Regions from separate parts of the Paracoccus sp. NSM genome, predicted to be linked through region 1. Evidence: riboswitches for the same ligand, from Rfam matches in the RefSeq annotation. Region 1 holds a riboswitch; the other holds the start of a gene.

The links. A riboswitch is a leader RNA that binds a small molecule or an ion and turns the genes downstream of it on or off. The one in region 1 is predicted to bind thiamine pyrophosphate.
Region 2: another riboswitch for thiamine pyrophosphate. It lies ahead of thiD (bifunctional hydroxymethylpyrimidine kinase/phosphomethylpyrimidine kinase); the one in region 1 lies ahead of ACTZWU_RS00885 (thiamine ABC transporter substrate-binding protein).

What each region holds. Positions count from the first base shown of each region.
Region 1 covers NZ_JBQTCG010000001.1:181,738-188,839, forward strand. Annotated here, with positions in the region: gene ACTZWU_RS00875 (thiamine ABC transporter ATP-binding protein) at 1-288, opposite strand, end outside; gene ACTZWU_RS00880 (thiamine/thiamine pyrophosphate ABC transporter permease ThiP) at 278-1,807, opposite strand; gene ACTZWU_RS00885 (thiamine ABC transporter substrate-binding protein) at 1,786-2,766, opposite strand; TPP riboswitch at 2,798-2,895, opposite strand; gene mutS (DNA mismatch repair protein MutS) at 2,955-5,579, shown strand; gene aroC (chorismate synthase) at 5,576-6,676, shown strand; gene ACTZWU_RS00900 (ribokinase) at 6,664-7,102, opposite strand, start outside.
Region 2 covers NZ_JBQTCG010000003.1:28,811-35,912, forward strand. Annotated here, with positions in the region: gene ACTZWU_RS06020 (methyl-accepting chemotaxis protein) at 1-96, opposite strand, end outside; gene guaA (glutamine-hydrolyzing GMP synthase) at 295-1,854, shown strand; gene ribD (bifunctional diaminohydroxyphosphoribosylaminopyrimidine deaminase/5-amino-6-(5-phosphoribosylamino)uracil reductase RibD) at 1,906-2,889, opposite strand; gene nrdR (transcriptional regulator NrdR) at 2,928-3,392, opposite strand; TPP riboswitch at 3,551-3,652, shown strand; gene thiD (bifunctional hydroxymethylpyrimidine kinase/phosphomethylpyrimidine kinase) at 3,693-4,526, shown strand; gene ACTZWU_RS06045 (FAD-dependent oxidoreductase) at 4,519-5,481, shown strand; gene thiS (sulfur carrier protein ThiS) at 5,471-5,668, shown strand; gene ACTZWU_RS06055 (thiazole synthase) at 5,670-6,431, shown strand; gene ACTZWU_RS06060 (thiamine phosphate synthase) at 6,428-7,024, shown strand; gene ACTZWU_RS06065 (ThiF family adenylyltransferase) at 7,021-7,102, shown strand, end outside.

The DNA of each region.
Region 1 (7,102 bases):
CAGGCCCATGCCCACATTTTGTGCCACTGTCAGATGCGGAAACAGGTTGTGGTGCTGAAACAGCGTCGAGACGCGCCTCTGGCCCGGCGCCGTCGCGGCGATGTCCTGTCCCTGCCACAAGAGCCGCCCGCGATCGGGCGCCAGATAGCCGCCGATCAGCGACAGAAGCGTCGATTTGCCCGACCCCGAGGCGCCGATGACCGCGTGGCGGCCCTGCGGCACGGTCAGGTCGGCGGCCAGCGTGAAATCGCCCTGCCGGATCAGGATGTCTCGGAATTCAAGGCTCAAGCCGGCCTCCCTTGTCGAACAGCCAGAACACCCCGAAACTGAGCGCCATCAGCAGGACCGAGGCCGCCGCCGCATCCGCCATCCGGTAACTGTTCATCAGCTGGTAAAGCTTCAGCGGCAGGGTCGGCTGATCGCTGGCGAAAAGTGTGATCACACCCAGATCGCCCATTGACAGGGCCGCCGCAAGCCCCGCCGCAAAGCCAAGCGGGCGGCGCAGGCGCGGCAGGGTCAGGTATCGCAGCCGCGCCCAGCCGCGCAGGTCCAACGAGGCCGCCAGCCTGTCGTAATCGGCCCGCAGCGCCTGCGCCGCCGGGATCAGCGCGCGCAGCCCGAAGGGCAGCGCCATCGCCGCGTTCACCGCCACCGTCACGGGCAGCGCCATCTGCTGCGGGCTGACCGCGCCGCGCAACAGGATGAACAGCCCCGTCCCCAGCACCAGGGGCGAGGCGATCAGCGGCAGCATCCCCGCGACTTCGACCCAACGCGCGCGGCCTTGGGCGATGCTCAGCGCCAGCGCAAGGCAGGCGCCCACCGACAACAGCGCCGAGGCGACCGCCATGACGACCGAGCGGAGGGCCGCGTCCCAGACCTCGGGCGGCAGGGCCGGGATGCGCGGCAGACCGGTCGTGATCACAGCAATCATCGGCCAGAGCAGAAATCCCGCCGCCAGCGTGATCACAAACACATCGGTGGCAAGCGACCAGCCGCGCGGCGCGGGGATCGGCATGGCCGCGTCCATCCCCGCGCCAAAGCCCGCAGGCAGCGCGATGGCCCGCGCCGCCAGCAGGGCCGCGATGCACAGCGCAATCTGCACCAGCCCAAGCGTCGCGGCGCGGCCAAGGTCGAAATCGAAGCGGAAGGCCTGATAGATCGCCAGCTCGACCGTGGTGGCGCGCGGACCTCCGCCAAGCGCAAGGGCGACGGTGAACGAGGTAAGGCAGACCAGGAACACCGAAAGCCAGACACCCGGCAAGGTCGCGCGCAGCATCGGGCGTTCCAGATGCCGCGCCACGTCGCGGGGCGCGAAATCCAGACTGGCGGCCAGACGGAAGCGTTCCGCCGGGATCGCCTGCCAGCCTTGCAGGATCAGCCGCACCGACAGGGGCAGGTTGAAGAACACATGCGCCAGGATCACGCCCTGCCAGCCATAGATGCCGATTTCGGGCAGGCCGAGGGCGCGCATCGCCTCGTTCACGGTGCCGTTGCGACCGAAGACCGCGATCAGCCCCATGATCGCTACGATCACCGGCAGGATGAAGGGCGCGCCCAGTAGCGTGACCAGCAGCCCCCGCCCGCGAAAGCGCCGCCGCGCCAGCGCGCGGGCGACCGGGATCGCCAGCACCGCCGACAGCGTGGCCGACAGCGCCGCCTGCCACAGCGTGAAGCGCACCGCGCGCCAGTCCCATTCGGTCAGCCCGGTCAGGCCGCCCGCAAACCATGCGACCGCGGCCAGCGTGCCAAGGATCGCGGCAGCCAGAGCCGCCGCGACCAGATGGCCTAGTTGAAGGCGCGCAGCCATTCGTCCAGCGCGGGTTGGCGCAGGGCCTCGGCCTCGTCCTCGGAATAGAACAGCGTGGTTTCGGGGCGGGGCAGGTCGCGCATGACCTCGGGCCATTCATCCCGAGGCAGCGCGGCGGGCAGGGACCAGTTGGCCAGGGGCACGACCTGCTGGAACTCGGGCGTCATGATCCAGTCCATGAAGGCCTGGGCCAGTTCGGGCTGATCGGTCCCGGCCAGCTGGCCCGCAACCTCGGTCATGAAATAATGGCCCTCGGAGAAGATCGCGGCGCGCTTGGTGTCGTCCTCCTCGGCGGCGATGTGATAGGCGGGCGAGGTCGTGTAGGACAGCACCATGTCGGCCTCGCCGCTGGTGAACATGCCGTAGCTTTCCGACCAGCCGCGCGTCACGGTCAGCACCTTGGGCGCAAGCGCGGCCCAGGCCGCACCGGCCTCGTCGCCATAGACCTGTTTCACCCAGAACAGCAGCGCCAGCCCGGAAATCGAGCTGCGCGGGTCCTGGATGACGATACGCAGGTCATCCGCCTCAAGCAGCTCGGCAAAGCTGGCAGGCGGGTTTTCCAGCCGCGTCGTGTCATAGACAAAGGCCGTTTCGCCCCAGTTATAGGGCAGGAAGATCGGATCGTCCCATGCGATGGGCAGCGACATGTCGCTGGTGTCCTGCCCATGCGGCGCGAACAGGCCCGATGCGCGGGCGCGGGCCAGAACGTCGGTGTTCAGGCCAAAGACGATATCGGCCTGCGTGCCTGCGCCCTCCATCAGGATGCGGGGCAGGATGTCGCCGGTGACAAAGCGCAATTCGCAATCGCAAAACGCCTCGAAGCCGGATTTGATCGCGGGGCCCGGGCCCCATTCGCTGGCGATGTAATCCTCGGCATAGACCGTCAGCACGCGGTTTTCGGCCTGGGCCTGTGCCGCGACGGGCGCGGCCATCAGCAACAGGGCAAGGGCGGTTCGCATCGGCGCCTCCTTTCATATGGGGTTTCGGATGAAAGGGGCGCTTGACCTTCCCTCCGCCGGTTTTAGCCGGATCAGGTTCAACGGGTCCGCTGTCGCGTCTCAGCCATGAAGGCACCCCGAGGTGGTCCCGAATGTAGAGGTTTCGCGCCCGCGCGCAAGGCGCTAGAACGCAGGCCATGGTGAAGGACATGACCGATCAGCCGACGCCCATGATGGCGCAGTATCTTGCGATCCGCGAGGCGAATCCCGGTGCGCTTCTGTTCTACCGCATGGGCGATTTCTACGAGATGTTCTTTGACGACGCGGTCGCCGCCGCCGCCGCGCTGGACATCGCGCTGACCAAGCGCGGCACCCATCTGGGCGAGCCGATCCCCATGTGCGGCGTGCCGGTCCATGCCGCCGAAAGCTATCTGCTGACGCTGATCCGCAAGGGGTTCCGCGTCGCCATCGCCGAACAGATGGAGGACCCGGCCGAGGCCAAGAAGCGCGGGTCGAAATCGGTCGTCGCGCGCGACGTGGTGCGGCTGGTCACGCCCGGCACCCTGACCGAGGAATCGCTGCTGGAAGCGCGGCGGCACAATTACCTGGCGGCCTTCGTCGTAGTGCGCGACGAGGGCGCGCTGGCCTGGGTCGATATCTCGACCGGGGCGTTTTCGGTGATGGATTGCCCCCTGCCCCGCCTTGCGCCCGAACTGGCGCGGCTGGCCCCGCGCGAGGTGCTGGCCTGCGACACGGGCCTTGACGAACTGATCTCCGAGGCGGGCGCGGCGATGACCGACCTGCATGCCAGCGCCTTTGACAGCGGCGCCGGGGCGCGCAGGCTGTGCGCGCTTTACGGGGTCGAGACGCTGGACGGCTTCGGCAGCTTCACCCGGGCGGAACTGTCCGCGATGGGCGCCATCGTCGATTATCTTGAGCTGACGCAGAAGGGCAAGCTGCCGCTGCTGCGGCCTCCGGTCCGCGAAAGGGCGGGCGGCGCGATGCAGATCGACGCGGCGACCCGGCGCAATCTGGAACTGACGCAGGCCCTGTCGGGCGGGCGCGAGGGGTCCTTGCTGGCGGCCATCGACCGCACGGTGACGGCGCCGGGCGCGCGTCTGCTGGAACGCCGGATCAGCGCACCGTCGCGCGATCTGGCGCTGATCGCGGCGCGGCATGATGCGGTCGAGGCTCTGGCCGGGGATGCGCGGCTGCTCTCGGATCTGCGCAGCGCGCTGGCCCGCGTGCCCGACATGGACCGCGCGCTGTCGCGGCTGGCGCTGGAACGCGGCGGGCCGCGCGATCTGGCCGCGATCCGCGCCGGGCTGACGCAGGGCGCTGCCATCGCCGCGCGATTGCCTGCGGATGTGCCTGCGGTTCTGCGCGACGCGGCGGGCGATCTGGTGGGCCATGACGAACTGGTCGCGGTTCTGAACGATGCGCTGGTGGCCGAGCCGCCCCTGCTGGCGCGTGATGGCGGCTTCGTGGCCGAGGGTTACGACGACGATCTGGACCAGACCCGGCGCCTGCGCGACGAGGGGCGTGGCGTCATCGCCGGGATGCAGGCCGATTACGCGGCGCTGACGGGCGTTTCCAGCCTGAAGATCAAGCATAACAACGTCTTGGGCTATTTCATCGAAACGACGACCACCCATGCAGAACGCATGATGGCCGCGCCCTTGAACCAGACCTTCATCCACCGCCAGACCACCGCGAACCAGATCCGCTTCACCACGGTCGAACTCAGCGAGCTGGAGACCCGCATCCTGAACGCCCGCGACCGTGCGCTGGAGATCGAGCGCGGCATCTTCGACCGCCTGCGCGCCGCCGTGCTGGAGCGTGCCGCGCAGGTCGGGCAAGCCGCCCGCGCCTTGGCCGAGATTGATCTGGCGGGGGCCTTTGCGGATCTGGCTTCGGGCGAAGGCTGGGTCAGGCCCCGCGTCGACGACAGCCGCGCCTTTGTGATCACAGGCGGCCGCCATCCGGTCGTGGAGCGCGCGCTGAAGCGCAAGGCGGAAAGCTTCGTCGCCAATGATTGCGCGCTGACCAACGGCGCGACGCCCGCGATCTGGCTGCTGACCGGCCCGAACATGGCGGGCAAATCGACCTTTCTGCGGCAGAACGCGCTGATCGCGGTGCTGGCGCAGGCGGGGGCCTTTGTCCCTGCCCGCGAGGCGCATATCGGGCTGGTCAGCCAGCTGTTCAGCCGCGTCGGCGCCGCCGACGATCTGGCGCGGGGCCGGTCCACCTTCATGGTCGAGATGGTCGAGACCGCCGCGATCCTCAATCAGGCCGATGACCGCGCGCTGGTGATCCTGGACGAGATCGGGCGCGGCACCTCGACCTGGGACGGGCTGTCGATTGCCTGGGCGGTGATGGAGCATCTTCATGCCGCCAACCGCTGTCGCGCGTTGTTCGCCACGCATTACCATGAGATGACGGCGCTGTCGGCCAAGCTGGAGGGCGTCGAGAACGCCACCGTCGCCGTGCGCGAATGGCAGGGCGAGGTGATCTTTCTGCACGAGGTCCGCAAGGGCGCGGCGGATCGCAGCTACGGGGTGCAGGTGGCCAAGCTGGCGGGCCTGCCCGCTTCGGTCGTGGAACGCGCGCGGTCGGTGCTGGATGCGCTGGAATCGGGCGAACGGCAGGGCTCGACCCGGCCCGTCGCGCTGATCGACGATCTGCCGCTGTTCCGGGCCGCACCTCCGCCCGCGCCAAGGTCCCGCCCGCTGGACGACCGGCTGAAGGCGGTGCATCCCGACACCCTGTCCCCGCGCGAGGCGCTGGACCTGATCTATGAATTGAAAGCCCTGTCCGAGGAGACGCGCCCATGAGCTACAACACCTTTGGCCGCGAGTTCCGGTTCACCACCTGGGGCGAAAGCCACGGCCCCGCGCTTGGCGCGACGGTGGACGGCGTGCCGCCCGGCGTGCCGCTGACCGAAGAATACATCCAGCGCTTCATGGACCGCCGCCGCCCCGGGACGTCCAAGCACACCACGCAGCGACGCGAACCCGACCAGGTGCGCATCCTGTCGGGCGTCTTCGAGGGGGTCACCACCGGCACCGCGATCCAGCTGATGATCGAGAATACCGACCAGCGGTCCAAGGATTACGGCGACATTGCGACCAGCTTCCGGCCCGGTCATGCCGACATCACCTATCACCTGAAATACGGGGTGCGCGATTATCGCGGCGGAGGCCGGTCGTCGGCGCGCGAGACAGCGGCGCGGGTCGCGGCGGGTGCTGTGGCGCAGGCGGTGCTGGCGCGGCTTGTGCCCGATCTGAAGATCACCGGCTACATGGTGCAGATGGGGGCGATGCATCTGGACCGCTCGCGGCTGGACCTGGGCGCGGTGAACGACAATCCGTTCTTCCTGCCCGATGCGGGCGCGGTTCAGGCCTGGTCCGATTACCTCGACGGCATCCGCAAGGATCAGAACAGCGTCGGCGCGGCGATCGAGGTCCGCGTTCAGGGCTGCCCGCCCGGCCTGGGCGCGCCGGTCTATGCGAAACTCGACACCGATCTGGCCGCCGCGATGATGTCGATCAACGCGGTCAAGGCGGTCGAGATCGGCGAGGGCATGGCCTCGGCTGCGCTGACCGGGGTGGACAACGCCGACGAGATCCGCATGGGGCCGGACGGGCCTGAGTACCTGTCGAACCATGCGGGCGGGATTTTGGGCGGGATTTCAACGGGTCAGGACATTGTGGTTCGCTTTGCGATCAAGCCGACCAGTTCGATCACCACGCCGCGCCGCTCGATCAATTCGCGCGGAGAGGAGATTGACGTCATCACCAAGGGCCGCCACGACCCCTGCGTCGGCATCCGCGCCGTGCCGGTGGCCGAGGCGATGGCGGCCTGCGTGGTGCTGGACCATCTGCTGATGGACCGGGCGCAGACCGGGGGCCTGCGCGGTCAGATCGGCTGATCTGCCAGGAACGCGTCAACCTCGGCGCGGGTGGGAATGGCGTCCCCCGCCCCTGCCCGCGTGACCTTCAGCGCCGCCGCACCCGAGGCCAGACGCAGCGCCTGCGCCACCTCCAGCCCCTGATCCAGCCCGGCGGCGAAATATCCCGCAAAGGTGTCGCCCGCGCCGGTCGTGTCCACCGGATCGACGCGGAAAGCGGCCTGATGATGCACCGCGCCCGTCCGCAGGTCGCGATAGTCGGCACCCTTCGCGCCCTTGGTGATCAGCATGGCCTCGACGCCCGGCCCCTCGGGCATGGCGGCGGCAAGCTGCGCGGCCTCGCCCTCGTTCATCGCAAGGATAGAGACATGGGGCAGCACCGCGCGAACGGCCGCCAGATCGAAGGGCGCGGCTGAATAGATCACGCGCGCGCCGCGGGCCCTGGCG
Region 2 (7,102 bases), on a different contig from region 1:
ATGCGACTGCATCGCCACCTTGTCGTTCAGTCTGCCAAAGCTGTCCACCCGCCGCGCGATGTCGTCGATCGTGCTTGTCAGTTCCGTTCCGCGCATGTGCCGCTCCTGCTAACTACCCGGCCCCATTACGGCTGCAGAGGCGACAGTTTAGCGCGAATGGCAGGTGCACCGACGGCACGGTGTTCACGGTGCCGTCATTGCGGGCAGAACGCGACCGCCACAGCCGCGGCGCATCCTGCGCCGGCGGCCCTCTGGGGGCTTGCGCGAAGCGGGTGGCGCGCTTAAAGGCGGGCCATGACACAGCATCAGCGCCTTCTGATCATCGATTTCGGCAGCCAGGTGACCCAGCTCATCGCGCGACGTCTGCGCGAGCTGAACGTCTATTGCGAAATCCGCCCCTTCAACCTGCTGACCGATGCGGCGCTGCGCGAGATGGCGCCGCAGGCGATCATCCTGTCCGGCGGCCCGGCCAGTGTGACCGAGCCGGGCAGCCCCCGCGCACCCCAGGCGGTGTTCGAGTTGGGCGTTCCGGTCTTCGGCATCTGCTACGGCCAGCAGGTGATGATGGAACAGCTTGGCGGCGCCGTCGAGGCGGGCCACCATGCCGAATACGGACGCGCCTTCATCGCCCCGGCTGCGGGCCACAAGGGCGACGGCATCTTCGCCGGTCTGTTCGAAACGGGCCGCGAAGAAGTCTGGATGAGCCATGGCGACCGCGTGACCCGTCTGGCGCCCGGCTTCGAGGCCATCGGCACCTCGCCCAACGCCCCCCTTGCGATGATCGCGGACGAGGCGCGGCGCTTTTACGCCGTGCAGTTCCACCCCGAGGTGCATCACACCCCGAACGGCCGCCGCATGCTGGAAAACTTCGTCCGGCTGGCGGGCTTCACCGGCGACTGGACGATGGCCTCTTACAAGGACGAGGCGATCCGCAAGATCCGCGAGCAGGTGGGCGACCGCAAGGTGATCTGCGGCCTCTCTGGCGGGGTCGACAGCTCGGTCGCGGCGGTCCTGATCCATCAGGCCATCGGCGATCAGCTGACCTGCGTCTTTGTCGATCACGGCCTTCTGCGCCTGAACGAGGCCGAGCAGGTCGTGGCCATGTTCCGCGACAATTACAACATCCCGCTGATCCACGCGAACGAAAGCGACCTGTTCCTGGGCGCGCTGGAAGGCGTCAGCGACCCCGAGGTCAAGCGCAAGACCATCGGTCGTCTGTTCATCGACGTGTTCCAGAAATACGCAAGTCAGATCGACGGCGCGGATTTCCTGGCGCAAGGCACGCTTTACCCCGACGTGATCGAAAGCGTCAGCTTCTCGGGCGGGCCTTCGGTCACGATCAAGTCGCACCACAATGTCGGCGGCCTGCCCGAAAAGATGGGCCTCAAGCTGGTCGAGCCGCTGCGCGAGCTGTTCAAGGACGAGGTCCGCGAACTGGGCCGCGAACTGGGCCTGCCCGAAAGCTTCATCGGCCGCCACCCCTTCCCCGGCCCCGGCCTCGCCATCCGCTGCCCCGGCGAGATCACCCGCGAAAAGCTGGAGATCCTGCGCAAGGCGGATGCGGTCTTCATCGACCAGATCCGCAAGCACGGCCTTTATGACGAGATCTGGCAGGCCTTCGTCGCGATCCTGCCGGTCCGCACGGTGGGCGTGATGGGCGACGGGCGCACCTATGATTTCGCCTGCGCGCTGCGCGCCGTGACCTCGGTCGATGGGATGACGGCGGATTACTACCCCTTTACCCACGAATTCCTGGGCGAGACCGCGACGCGGATCATCAACGAGGTCAAGGGCATCAACCGCTGCACCTATGACATCACCTCGAAGCCGCCGGGCACGATCGAGTGGGAATGACGCGTCACTGACCGAAAAGCCCGCCTTGTCGCGGGCTTTTTCATGCGCCCGTCAAGGCGCGCCGGGCGTCCAGCGATGGAACAGGTCATTGCCCAGACGCCGCGTCTCGACCAGACGGAAACGCGGGGCTGCGGCAAGGCAGGGCCAGTCGGTCGCCCCGATGGCGGGCCGGGCCGCCGCGCCAAGGGCCAGACCGGCCGTGTAGCCCATCACCTGATCGACCAGCCCCGCCCGCAGCAGGTCAGCGGCCAGAACGCCGCCCCCCTCGCAGTAAAGCCGCGTGATACCGCGCTGTGACAGATCGCGCATGATCTCGGGCAGTTCGCCCTGCAGGAACCACAGGGGGCCGTGAGTTTCATCCTCGGGCGGCATCGGCGGCGGCGAGCCGCGCGTCAGCACCACGCGCACCGGCTGGCGCGGCGTGGCGATGCCGCGCACGTTCAGATGCGGCAGATCGGCCCGCGCCGTCCGGGCGCCCACCATCACCGCGTCATGGCTGGCGCGCATCGCATGGACATGCAGCCGCGCCTCGCGGCCGGTGATCCAGCGGCTTTCACCATCCGGCATGGCGATGCGCCCGTCGAAACTGGTCGCAAGCTTCAGCGTCACGAAGGGCCGCCCCCGCATCAGGCGGCTGAGGAACCCTGCCTGAAGCCAGGCCGCCTCGGGCGCCAGCACGTTTTCGGTCAGGGCGATGCCGCCCTCGCGCAGGATCGCATGGCCCGCCCCCGAGACGCGCGGATCAGGGTCGGTCATGGCCGACACGACGCGCGCGATGCCCGCCGTGACCAGCCCGCTGGCACAGGGCGGCGTGCGGCCATGATGGGCGCAAGGCTCAAGCGTCACATAGGCGGTGGCGCCGCGTGCGGCCTCGCCCGCCATATCCAGCGCCATGCGTTCGGCATGGGGGCGCCCGCCGGGCTGGGTCCAGCCGCGCCCCACGACGCGCCCGTCCCTGACGATGACGCAGCCCACCGCCGGGTTCGGCCAGACATTGCCCAGACCCCGCGCGGCAAGGCGCAGGGCATGGCGCATGTGGCGGATGTCATCCTCGGGGGCGGTCACGCCGCGGATTACTCGGACGCGGCGCCGGGGCGCAGTTCCGAGACGAACTTGTCGAAATCGTCCGCGTCCTGGAAGTTCTTGTAAACGCTGGCGAAACGAACATAGCCCACATTGTCGATCCGCGACAGCGCCTCCATCACGATCTCGCCGATCATCTTCGAGGGGATGTCGGTCTCGCCCGTGCTTTCCAGCCGCCGCACGATGCCGCTGATCATCTGTTCGATCCGGTCAGGCTCGACCGGGCGTTTCTGCATGGCGATGCGGATGGACCGGGCCATCTTGTCGCGGTCGAAATCCTCGCGGCGTCCGTTCGATTTCACCACGACCAGATCGCGCAGCTGCACGCGTTCATAGGTGGTGAAGCGGCCCCCGCAACCGGGGCAAAGGCGGCGGCGACGGATCGCCACGTTATCCTCGGCCGGGCGCGAGTCCTTGACCTGCGTATCGGCATGTCCACAGAATGGGCAGCGCATGGATGGTCCCTCTGGTCCGGCAATACACCGGCACTATAGGCAGGCCCGCAGGGATTGGGTAGTCTTATCCACGGCCTACCAGATCGGCCACGCGCGCCCTGTGTCCCGATTGCCTCGTTTGCCCCCTTGCGCCCCGATGGATGCTGATCTAGCGTCTGGCCAAACCGTTGGGGTGCCTGGAAACAGGCTGAGAGGCTTCACGCCAACCCATCGAACCTGATCCGGGTCATACCGGCGGAGGGAACGGTGCATCACGACGCAGCCCGCGCGCTGCCCCCGCGTATCGCCCCCCCTCCCCTTATGTCCCGACCGATAGCAAGGAGGAGACGCGTGACCGCCATCGCCCTGACCATTGCAGGCTCGGATTCCGGCGGAGGCGCCGGGATACAGGCCGACCTGAAGGCGTTCTCGGCGCTTGGCGTCTACGGCGCCAGCGTGATCACCGCGCTGACCGCGCAGAACACGCGCGCCGTCACGATGGTCGAGCCGGCCAGCCCGGCGATGATCGCGGCGCAGATGCGGGCGGTGTTCGACGATCTGGACATCCGCGCGGTCAAGCTGGGGATGCTGGGCGACGCGCAGGCGATCCGCACCGTGGCCGAGGGGCTGGAGGGGCGCGGGATGCCCGTCGTCCTCGACCCGGTGATGGTGGCGAAATCGGGCGATGCGCTGCTGCCAGACGCCGCTATAGGCGCGCTGCGCGAGGTGATGCTGCCCCGCGCCCACCTGCTGACCCCGAACCTGCCCGAGGCCGCGCGCCTGCTGGGCTGCGCCCCCGCCACATCCGAGGCCGAGATGGCGCGTCAGGCTGCCGCCCTGTGCACGCTTGGTGCACAGGCTGTGCTGATGAAGGGCGGCCATGCCGAGGGGGCCGTTTGCACCGACCTCCTGGTCACGCCCGAGGGCGTGACCCGCCTGACCGCGCCCCGGCAGGCCACGCGCAATACGCACGGCACGGGCTGCACGCTATCCGCCGCCATCGCCGCCGGGCTGGCGCAGGGGCTGGACCTGCCGCTGGCCGTGGGCGTCGCACATCGCTACCTGCAAGGGGCGATCGCCGCGGCGGACGGGCTGGCGGTGGGCCATGGTCACGGCCCGGTGCATCACTTCCACGCGGTCTGGTCCGATGGCTGACGTCACGATCATCGGCGCGGGCGTTGCGGGCCTGTTCGCGGCGCATGAGCTGGCGCGGCGGGGCCTTCGCCCGCGTCTCATCGACCGCAACGGGCCTCCGGGGCAGCATGGCTGTTCGTGGTGGGCGGGCGGGATGCTGGCCCCCCATTGCGAGGGCGTCACCGCCGAGCCGATCATCACCCGCCTCGGCGCCGAGGCCGCCGCGGCCTGGGCGCCCATCACCCCCGTCATCCATCGCGGCACGCTGGTCGTCGCGCTGGACCGCGACCGGGCCGAGCTGACCCGCTTTGCCCGGCGCAGCACCGACCACCAGACCTGCGCGCCGGGCGATCTGGAACCGGACCTGTCGCATCACCGCGCGGGCCTGTTCTTCCCGTCCGAGGCGCATCTGGACCCCCGCCGCGCGCTGGCCGATCTGGTCGCGGCCCTTGCCGCGCAGGGCATCGCCATAGAACGCGCCGAGGCCACCCCCGAGGCCATCCCCGGCCCCGTCATCGACGCGCGCGGCCTTGCCGCCACCCTGCCCGGACTGCGCGGCGTGCGCGGCGAGATGGCCGTGCTGCACGCCCCCGAGATCACGCTGACCCGCCCGGTGCGGCTGCTGCATCCGCGCCACCCGCTTTACATCGTGCCGCGCGCGGGGGGCCTGTTCATGCTGGGCGCGACGCAGATCGAAAGCACCAGCCGCGCGCCCGTCACGGCGCGATCCGCGCTGGAATTGCTATCCGCCGCCTATGCGCTTGACCCCCGCTTTGCCGAGGCCAGCGTGGTCGAGATGGGCGCCGACCTGCGCCCGGCCTTCGCCGACAACATCCCCCGCGTGGTCCTGCGCGGGCGGGTGCTGCATCTGAACGGCCTTTTCCGCCACGGCTACCTGATGGCACCGCTGCTGGCGCGGCAAGCCGCCGATTACCTGATCGACCGCAGCAAGGGAGAATTGCTCCATGAGGATTGAGGTCAACGGAACTCCCCGCGACATCGCCGCGACCACGGTGGCCGATGCTCTGACCGAACTGGGCTGGGCCGAGGCCCGCGTCGCCACGGCGTTGAACGGCGATTTCGTCCCCTCGGGCGCGCGCGGGACGCAGGCGCTGCGCGAGGGCGACCGGCTGGAGGTTCTGGCACCCATGCAGGGAGGGTGAGATGCGCGATTTCTACGGGATCAGCCTGTCCTCGCCGCTGATGCTGGGGACCGCGCAATACCCCTCGCCCGCTGTCCTGCAGGCCGCATTCCGGGCCAGCGGCGCGTCGGTCGCCACGGTGTCGCTGCGGCGCGAGGCAGGTCAGGGCCAAGCCTTCTGGTCGCTGATCCGCGAACTGGGCGTGCATGTCCTGCCCAATACCGCCGGCTGCCACAGCGCGCGCGAGGCCGTCACCACCGCCCGCATGGCCCGCGAGGTCTTCGAGACGAACTGGATCAAGCTGGAAGTGATCGGCCATGCCGACACGCTCCAGCCCGACCCGTTCGGCCTGCTGGAGGCCGCCGAGACCCTGGCCGCCGAGGGCTTCGAGGTGTTCCCCTACACGACCGAGGATCAGGTTCTGGCCGGGCGCCTGCTGGACGCGGGCTGCAAGGTGCTGATGCCCTGGGGCGCGCCGATCGGGTCGGGGCTGGGGCTGAACAACCGCTACGGCCTCAGGATGCTGCGCGCGGCCTTCCCCGATGTGCCGATGGTGATCGACGCAGGCATCGGCCTGCCCAGCCACGCCGCCGACGCGCTGGAGATGGGCTTTGACGCGGTGCTGCTGAACACCGCCGTGGCGCAGGCGGGCGACCCCGAGGCGATGGCCCGCGCCTTCGGCCTTGCCGTGCAGGCAGGCGCGCTGGCCCGCGCCGCCGACCCGATGGAGCCGCGCGAGATGGCCGCCCCCTCGACCCCCCTTATCGGAAAGGCCTGGCTGTGAGCTTGCCCCGTTTCTACCCGATCTTCGACGACGTGGCCTGGCTGGAACGCGCCCTGCCCTTGGGCGTGCGGCTGGTGCAACTGCGCCTGAAGGACCGCGCGCCCGATGACCTGCGCGACCAGATTCGGCGCGGGCTGGCGCTGGCGCGGGCGCATGGCGCGGCGCTGGTCGTGAACGACCACTGGCAGATCGCCATCGAGGAAGGCGCCGAATGGCTGCATCTGGGACAAGAGGATCTGGACGAGGCCGACCTGCCCGCCATCCGCCGCGCGGGACTGCGGCTTGGCGTCTCGACCCATGACCACGCCGAACTGGACCGCGCGCTGGCGCTGGCGCCGGATTACGTGGCGCTTGGACCGGTCTGGCCGACGATCCTGAAAAAGATGAAATGGCACGAACAGGGTCTGGACCGCGTGACCGAATGGAAGGCGCTGGTCGGTGCCACGCCGCTGGTCGCCATCGGCGGGCTGACCCCGGAACGCGGCGCGCTGGCACTGGCGGCGGGGGCCGATGTGGTTTCTGCCGTGACCGACATCACCCTGAACCCTGACCCCGAGGGCCGGATGCGCGACTGGCTGGCGGTGGCGCCATGAACCGCTATGCCCGCCAGATGGTGCTGCCGGAACTGGGCGCTTCGGGGCAGGAACGGCTGACGCAGGCGCATGTGCTGG